Regions from separate parts of the Paenibacillus sp. FSL K6-2393 genome, predicted to be linked through region 1. Evidence: riboswitches for the same ligand, from Rfam matches in the RefSeq annotation. Region 1 holds a riboswitch; the other holds the start of a gene.

What was found. Region 1 has a riboswitch for cyclic di-AMP ahead of MHI14_RS20625 (C40 family peptidase). Riboswitches for the same ligand answer to the same signal wherever they lie in the genome.
Region 2: linked by a shared signal. The riboswitch ahead of MHI14_RS27535 (C40 family peptidase) and the one ahead of MHI14_RS20625 (C40 family peptidase) in region 1 are both predicted to bind cyclic di-AMP.

The regions. Positions count from the first base shown of each region.
Region 1 covers NZ_JBBOCU010000001.1:4,693,426-4,697,641, reverse strand. Annotated here, with positions in the region: gene MHI14_RS20645 (xanthine phosphoribosyltransferase) at 180-761, shown strand; gene MHI14_RS20640 (hypothetical protein) at 859-1,188, shown strand; gene MHI14_RS20635 (hypothetical protein) at 1,308-1,526, shown strand; gene MHI14_RS20630 (carboxymuconolactone decarboxylase family protein) at 1,668-1,997, shown strand; gene MHI14_RS20625 (C40 family peptidase) at 2,070-2,534, opposite strand; cyclic di-AMP (ydaO/yuaA leader) riboswitch at 2,540-2,671, opposite strand; gene pelA (pectate lyase) at 3,100-4,053, shown strand; tRNA gene MHI14_RS20615 (tRNA-Leu) at 4,192-4,216, shown strand, end outside.
Region 2 covers NZ_JBBOCU010000002.1:90,460-94,675, reverse strand. Annotated here, with positions in the region: gene MHI14_RS27545 (M1 family metallopeptidase) at 1-524, shown strand, start outside; gene MHI14_RS27540 (hypothetical protein) at 535-1,386, shown strand; cyclic di-AMP (ydaO/yuaA leader) riboswitch at 1,632-1,769, shown strand; gene MHI14_RS27535 (C40 family peptidase) at 1,773-2,243, shown strand; gene MHI14_RS27530 (GNAT family N-acetyltransferase) at 2,599-3,093, shown strand; gene MHI14_RS27525 (c-type cytochrome) at 3,244-3,600, shown strand; gene rbsK (ribokinase) at 3,675-4,216, opposite strand, start outside.

The DNA of each region.
Region 1 (4,216 bases):
TAGTTTGGACATGCGGGTACCATGGTACAAGGTATGCTTGACCCACGAAAGTCATGACAATCGATAATGAGCTTTGGCTTGAATTGCGTCCCAAGGAAAGCGCCCAGGCAATTTCGCTTGAACTTATAGATAGATATATGATACTTTTACCTCATAGGATAGGCTTGGGAGGTCAAATCATGGAATTATTGAAACAACGAATTTTACAAGAAGGTGTGGTTATCTCGGATCAAGTATTAAAGCTGGATGGTCTGTTGAACCACCAGATTGATCCTGCATTAACGATGGAGATGGGACGTGAGTTCGCTGCCCGTTTTCGTGAAAGTGGAGTAACTCGGGTAATCACGGTAGAATCCTCAGGGATTCCGGTTGCGTTTGCCGCAGCCTATGAACTTGGGGTGCCACTTGTATTCGCCCGTCGCAAAAAAACACTTCTGGCTGATCCTGATGCTTACTGTGAACGTGTACCGTCCTTTACCAAAGGAATTGTAACTGACATTATGGTATCCCGCGAGTTCATTCATGAGAATGACCGTATTTTGTTCATTGATGATATCATTGCCAATGGCGATGCCGCTCGTGGCGTCATCAAAATTATCGAGCGTTCCGGTGCGGAACTTGTCGGATTCGGCGTTGTGGTCGAGAAAAGTTTTCAGGCAGGGGCACGCACGATTCGTGAACAGGGTATTCCGGTGGAAGCCTTGGTACGCATTCGTTCCCTGAACGATGGTACGGTACAATTTGACGATAACGAAATGTGACATTTTAAAGGAATAGGGCCTATTTTTTGAACTATGCCTTTGCATGACCGCCGATTTCATTTATAATGGGGTTATGTTAGGGAGAGGAGGCAACACCATGGGGAACCAACCGGCAACAGAACAATTTTTCAATGATAAGCTGGCGGAATCGAAAGTTCATTTTGAACGTGCCCTGGATTGTAAACATACGGAATTCGATGACCTTTATCCCTATATGATTGAACATCCTCAATTTTTCTGGTACAAACGCTATGTTGCCTGGTCAGAATTACTGACGATTGTAGGCTTGTGCGAAGAGTTGTCCTTCTCTTGGAAAGAACAATTTACACCGCATCAAGTGGAGTACCTTGAAGAACGTGTGATGTCCGCCAAAGTGCTTGATTTTTGGTTCGAGAAGAACGACAGCAAAGAGCACGCGCAGCGGTAACTTTCAGTCGGGACATAATTTCGAATGACATGACAGTCCAATACAGTCACGTGAGACCTAAATGACATTTCATTTAGGTCTCTTTTTGTAAATAAATTTGGAATATAGGAGCCATGAAGATGATCAGTGATACAGAACTGGACGCCCTGCGTCTGTCAGGTGAGAAAGTAAGAGTAGTACGGGACGAGCTGGAATCTAACGATGTAACCGGGATTGTTGTTGCCTGGGATGGCGAGCAGGTACTTATCCGTCGTCAGAATCGACGTGTCGTTAAGCTGGATCGCAGTTACAAATATCAGCTGTTCAGTGAGCCGCGCCAGAGTCCACTTAGTGAGTAACAGCTTATAATTATGGCAGAGCCATGAGCGTTAAATGTTTGGAATTACCATGATTTCTTGGCATAATTGACTCACTCGGGAGAGAAGATAGGTACAGTGAGGAAGATCTGTAACTATAGCCGAGAGGGTGTGCTACAAGCCATGACATTGATGAATGATAAAGTTCATGCCTACAAGGATCAGATTGGAGCATTAAGCGATGTACTGCCAGGTGTGGTGAAGTCATATCATGAGTTTACGGGAGAATGCTTCCAACCAGGCGTGATTGATGCCAAGACAAAACAGCTAATTGCACTTGGCATTGGATTATTCGCCAACAATGAGGTATGTACCTTCTACCATGTAGAAGAAGCACGTGCCAAGGGTGCAACAGATCAGGAGATTATGGAGACCGTAGCCGTGGCCGGAGCTGTTGGAGGAGGACATGCCCTGTCTCAGGGTGCGATGCGAGTGCAGAAGGCGCTGCATTAGTAAGCAATGCAACATACATTTTAAGTACAAAAAAGGCATCCGGTTAATAACCGATGCCTTTTTGTATGTGAATTACATTTTACCTAACATTTTATCATACATAAACTGTCCAGTTACCCGACGTGCTGTTACATAGCGGTCATTGAAGTATGGATTCGATAACTTCGTGATGCTTACACCTTTACTGCTGGAGGCATGAGCGAATTGTCCGCCGCCGATATATACACCTGTATGTGAAATGCCTTTGCCTGTTGTATTAAAGAACACCAGATCACCTGTCCGAACATTGCTTTTGGCTACCGGAGTACCTGCTTTGGCTTGCTGCTGAGAAGTACGTGGCAATTCAATGCTGTATTTGTTGAAAAGATATCTCATAAAACCAGAACAGTCGAAGCCGGCTACAGTCGTGCCACCCCATTTGTAAGGAATACCTGTCATGTTGTTCACTACGGAGTTGATACTGCTTGCCTCTGTGCTTGTTGCCCCGGATGTAAATAATACAGCTGCTCCAAAAATGGAGATAATCAGTTTTTTCAAAATCAATGTTCTCCCTTCGATGCCTACGGAGTTAGCTAAGGGTTCGGTAGAAGGTTCCCTATATTTCCTATGTATAAGAATAATTCACCCAAATTGGTTCCCCCGTTTTCAAACATGAAACTCGGCAATGAATAATTAAGTTTTTGTAACTATTTGAAACTATATTGCATAAATGCGTAATTGTCAAACCCATTTAAAACCCTTCGTAATACCTCAATGTTAGCGGAATTAAGGTTTTTATATGAAAGAAGGGATTAAGTTTGGGTATCATTCATGACAAAAACGTCATTATTGATTCGTTTAAGACGAATTTGGATAAATAAATAGGTTTGTCATGAGTTAAAAGAACTATTCCGTTATGTAGAATTAGAGAGATTATATTCATTAAGTTGCATATATTGACAAAAATCGATTTTTTGCATATTATCTGATTATCCAATCCACATATTGGATTAAAATTGATTTTATTATGCGATAAATACAAATAAAGGAGGTTTGGGGACGCTTATCATAGGTAAAGTAGAAGTGGCAGATTTATAAAAACGAACATAGGAGAGTGTTACATTTGAAAGCGAAGAAAATAATTACTTTTGTCCTGGCATGTACGATGGTGTTCTCAGCAGTTGGAATGGCAGTTCTCCCTGTAGGGACGGTATCTGCTGCGGATGCATCGGGTACTACAGCGAGTATTTCTGATATTTTGAAGAACCAGCTGCCAGATGGAGGTTGGAGAAAAGATTATAAACAGACAAGTGGAGAGTGGGCGAAGTCCACGATAGACAACAAGGCTACATACTCAGAAATTAGAAGATTGGCGAAGGAATTTAAAAAGACGAATGATCCGCGATACTCCACAGCTGCAATCAAAGGAATTAACTTTTTGATCAACATGCAGTATTCAAACGGAGGATGGCCACAGGTCTACCAAAGCTCCGGATATCACAAGCACATTACCTATAATGATGATGCCATGATTAATGTAATGATCATGCTGGATGAAGTAGCAGCCCGCAAAGGTGATTTTTCATTTATCGACAGCACACTTGCTAACCGCAGTAAAAATTCAGTTGCCAAAGGTGTGGAGGCGATTCTGAATACACAAGTCGTTTCAGGTGGTAAGCTGACAGCATGGGGACAACAACATGATTCCAGTTCCCTTAAACCAGCGAGCGCAAGAATCTACGAAGTGCCATCGCTGACAGCTGGAGAGAGTGTAACGATTGTTAAATTTCTAAAAACCAGACCTGCTAACGCTAAAATTACCGCATCCATTAAAGGAGCTGAGGCTTGGTTTAACAAGGTGAAAATTACGGGTTACAAGTATGAAAGAGCTAATGGAGACAGTAAAATTATCGCAGATTCCAAAGCTGCACCAATTTGGGCACGCTTCTATGAGATCGGAACGGATAAACCAATCTTTATTGGTCGTGACGGGGTAGTTAAATACAAATTAAGTGATATTGATAAAGAAAGAAGAGGCGGTTATGCCTGGTATGGCAACTGGCCTTCCAAGCTGTAATTTGTAGTTAAAGGTAAAGCCCGAATCGACATGGATGTCTGGTTCGGGCTTTATTGTTATTATTTTCAGTGTTGACATGATAGATTCCACATGATATATTATTTCTTGTCGCCAATATTGATGACGGAGATACAATATGCGGTCGTGGCGGAATTGGCAGACG
Region 2 (4,216 bases), on a different contig from region 1:
AAGTCGGGGCGAAAACGATGGAACGCATTCTCTCTACCTATGTGAAGAAGTACCGCTTCAAACATCCCACTTCGGCTGATTTTCAGAACGTTGTGGAACAAGTGACCCGCACTTCCTGGTCTGATTATTTTGATCAATATGTCTATGGTAACGGGATGGCTGACTTTGCTGTAGAGAAGATTCGTGTTACGCCCGTACAGAAAGACGGTCAAACATTGTACGAGTCATCCTTGACGATCGCAAAAAAAGGGAGTGATTACAACGCCGTTCCTGTTCGCATTGCTTTTGAAGACGGACATATCCTCACCAAGCAATGGAATGGCAAAGAAGATCGCATCACCTATAAATTAACTCACACATCCCCCGTATCCTGGGCCATGACCGATCCCCTGTACTCGATCGTGCTGGAGAACCGCCATATGAACAATTTCCTGAAATCCGGACTGGATGAGCGGACGAAGTCCCGCTGGAACATGAGTGTAACCAAACTAATAGAAGCCATATTCGGAGGTCTGTCATGGTGAGGTGGAAACGGTGAAAGCAAAAATACGTGAAGGCTGGTTTCTCGTCCGTCAGCATATGTTCATTGCCGCACTCTTATTTCTCTATCAGCTCATTTGGGGATATTTCTTCTATCGAATGGTACAATCGGCGGTCATCCCCCTACTCCTGCGCTATCCAGATTCTGATGCCGGGGAGCTGAGTACACTTTTGTTTAAAATGGAAAGTCAACTTAACCTGTCTACTCATCCGGAGGTTCATCGTTATCTGTGGATTCTAGGGGGCATGCTGCTGGTTCGCATGTTGATCAGCCCCCTCATTCAGGCAGGACTGCTCTACTCACTTCAGCACTTTAATTCTACAGAAGAGCGCATCCCCTTTGTCCGCGGAATCAAAAATCTGTGGAAACCGATGCTGCTGCTCCACACCATACGTACTTTATTGATACTTCTGCCCGCCTACTGGCTCTTACCGAAGCTCTACTCGATTCTCATGGACGGATTTCATTCCCTTCAATTACTTTTGCCTGGTATACCTTATGTTGCTGCCTGGATTGTATATGGTTGGATCATCCACCATGCCATACTCTACATGCAGTTCGGTGTGTCGGCACCAGAAGGAGAAGGCGGGGCTCACGGTATTCTCAAAGCACTCTGGATTGCACTGCGTCATCTCATCGCTGTAATCGGCATTGCACTCCTGCTGGGCGGAGTACACCTGCTCGTCTTTGGGTCATTCACTTCAGCCTCATGGTTATTAACGGGACTTACCGGACTTATACTACAACAGACGTATCCACTTGCTAGATGTCTATTAAGTCTGTGGAAAATATGCAGCCATTTCCGATTATGGCAGTCCAAAATATCCAAAGGTGAGAGCAGATAGTTTAAAAATTGTTACCATCGTATGTTAAACTCACGGCCTAATATGTACTTATAAATAGGCAAACCTCAACCTTTCCCCGTCAAAGGTCGAGGTTTTTTTTGCTAAATTTGTTGCTAAACGTTGCCAAAGCCGTACTCCTCTGTTACAATAATCGCAGTGAGTTTTTAGTAACAACTTTGTAATCTTTACATTCATATTTGTAACTACTTAAAATTAAATCGTCATTTCTTGATTTCGCAGGTGCATAACTAGCATAGCCAAATTCCTGGCACCTGGGAAGCGGGGGAACCAGTTATGGGTGAATTGATCTTGCTACAGAGGGATCATAGGGGACCTTCAACCGAATCCTTAAGCTAACCTCGCAGGCGTTGGAAGGGGAATATCTCTTGTTCAAGAAGAAATTAACCGCAGCTGTACTTAGCATCACATTCGCTTTATCGCTTGGTGCAGGTAGCGCATTCGCAGATTCAAAGATGGACACAGTAATTGATTCAGCAATGGGAACTACATACAAAAGTGGGGGAACAACGCTTAACGGCTTTGACTGCTCCGGATTTACACGGTATGTATTCGACAAGTTGGGTATTGATTTGGCACGCCAATCCAGTTCCCAATTCGACATGGGCGATTCCGTATCACGCATGGAAATGAGAGCTGGCGATCTGGTGTTCTTTAATACAACAGGTAAAGGCGTATCACATGTAGGAATCTTTGTAGGGGATGGAAAGTTCGCACACTCCTCTTCTTCCAAAGGCGTTACGATCAGTGCATTGAGTGAAAGCTATTGGGCCAATCGTTATGTTGGCGCGAAACGGATTATGAGCACGGACGCATATGAATCACTGGCCCTTGACTAGGGACAAGCTGAGCAACATGATGCTGTAACCATTAACCATACTGGAACGAAGCAAGAAGCATAACAGAACCGCCCGGTACATTCTCCGCAGGAATGTATCCGGCGGTTTTTTTGTGCTTCAATCCTTATTCATGTTGCAAGTTATACTCAGGGCATATCCTGCGACATCAACAGGTTCGTTTTGCGTTCGTTCGTCCGTGCCCTTATGATGTTTTTACCCATCCCGTTATAATATAAACGGAATTACCGGAACTTTTGTTTCATTTTTTTTCTTGAGAAGGAAGACTTGCTAAATGAACAGCTCTTTTGTAGAGTGGACAAAGAGTTCTGTTTCAAGGAAAGGAGCATGCAGGTGTATGAAGGAAACCCCTGTGACGTTTCACGTTGTACCCATGCGAGAAGAACATGCGGAGCTTATCTGCAGTTGGCAGTATGACCCGCCTTACAATATCTACAGCTGGCTCCCCTGGGACCAGATGAAAGCTCTGGAAGTGGAATTCGGAGATGCACAGCTGCGGCAGGAGCAATATGCGATCGTCCTGGATCAGAACGATCGTATATGTGGGTTTGCTCAATACTTCCCACTTGAAGGGGTAACCCGGATTGGCCTTGGCATGCATCCAGAGCTGTGTGGTCAGGGTCAAGGGACAGCTTTTGTCACTGCCATTGTACAGGAAGCCATTCGCCGAAATCCCACGAACGAGATTGATCTGGAAGTACTCACTTGGAATGCTCGTGCCATTCAAGTCTATCTGAAGAGTGGATTTGTCACCCAAGATACATACGAACGACAGACCCCAAGCGGCTTGAAGCCCTTTCACTGTATGGTTTATGAAGGGCCTCGCGGTTAGAATCCATTGCAAAACAACTAAATTTGCCCCTTGTTATGTGATTAGTTCAAAAAATTCCCACAAAATGCTATGATGTCAGTACAGGTTCCGTTATAATGATATGGATAGTTTCAGGTTAGATGATCTTTCATTCTGGAGGGGACATAAGGGATGCACAAATGGATCATGAGCGGAGTATTTTTTGCAGCATGCGCTTTAGCTATTGTTTTAATGTTTACGCTTCCAGGGAAAGAAGAAGTGGCTGAAGAAGCCAAGCCAACCATGCCGGAAGTAACATTGGATGCCGGACAGGCTGAAGCACTGGTCAAAGCCAATTGTATCTCCTGTCACGGGGATCAGCTTCAAGGTGGCGTAGGACCTGCTCTGGCCAATATCGGCAGCCAGGATGATCTGGAGAAGATCTATTCTACGATTGTCAAAGGTAAAGGTGGTATGCCTTCCTTCAAGGGCAAACTGCAGGATGAAGAGATTGCAAATATCGCCATGTGGCTGTCAGAGAAGAAATAATCTCTGCACGCACATAATGAAGAGGCCCTTAATCCCCTTTTGGGAGAATAAGAGCCTCTTTGTTATACCAATTATTAGGCCTCTGCCGCATGCTCAGCCAGAAAGGCCTCAACTTCACGTGCGTACGGCATCCCGGACTGGGCGCCGAGCTTTGTCACGGATAACGCGGCCGCACCCATGGCAAAGCCTACGGCCGCGTCCAAAGTCTCACCGCGCGCGAGGGCTACTGCCAGCGCGCCGTTGAAGCAATCGCCAGCGCCGGTCGTATCGACGGCGCTTACGGCGTAGCCGGGCGCACGGCAAGCGCCGGCACGCCCTGCTTGTACGCGGCCGCCAGGCGCCGCCGCGTACACAGCCCCCTCGGGGCCGAGCGTCGTGACGACAGCGGCCCCGAGGGATGCGGCGAGCTCTGCGACCGCCGCATCCAGGTCTTCCGGCCGGAGATGATCCCGGCCGGTAAGCACGGCAAGCTCACTGCGGTTCGGCGTGACAACGTCGACGCACCGCAGGAGCTCCTGCGGCAGACCCGGCACCGCGGGGGCCGGGTTGAGCACCACCAATGCGCTGCCTTCAGCCGCCAGTTGGGCGGCGCGGGTAACCGCTGGCAGCGGGATCT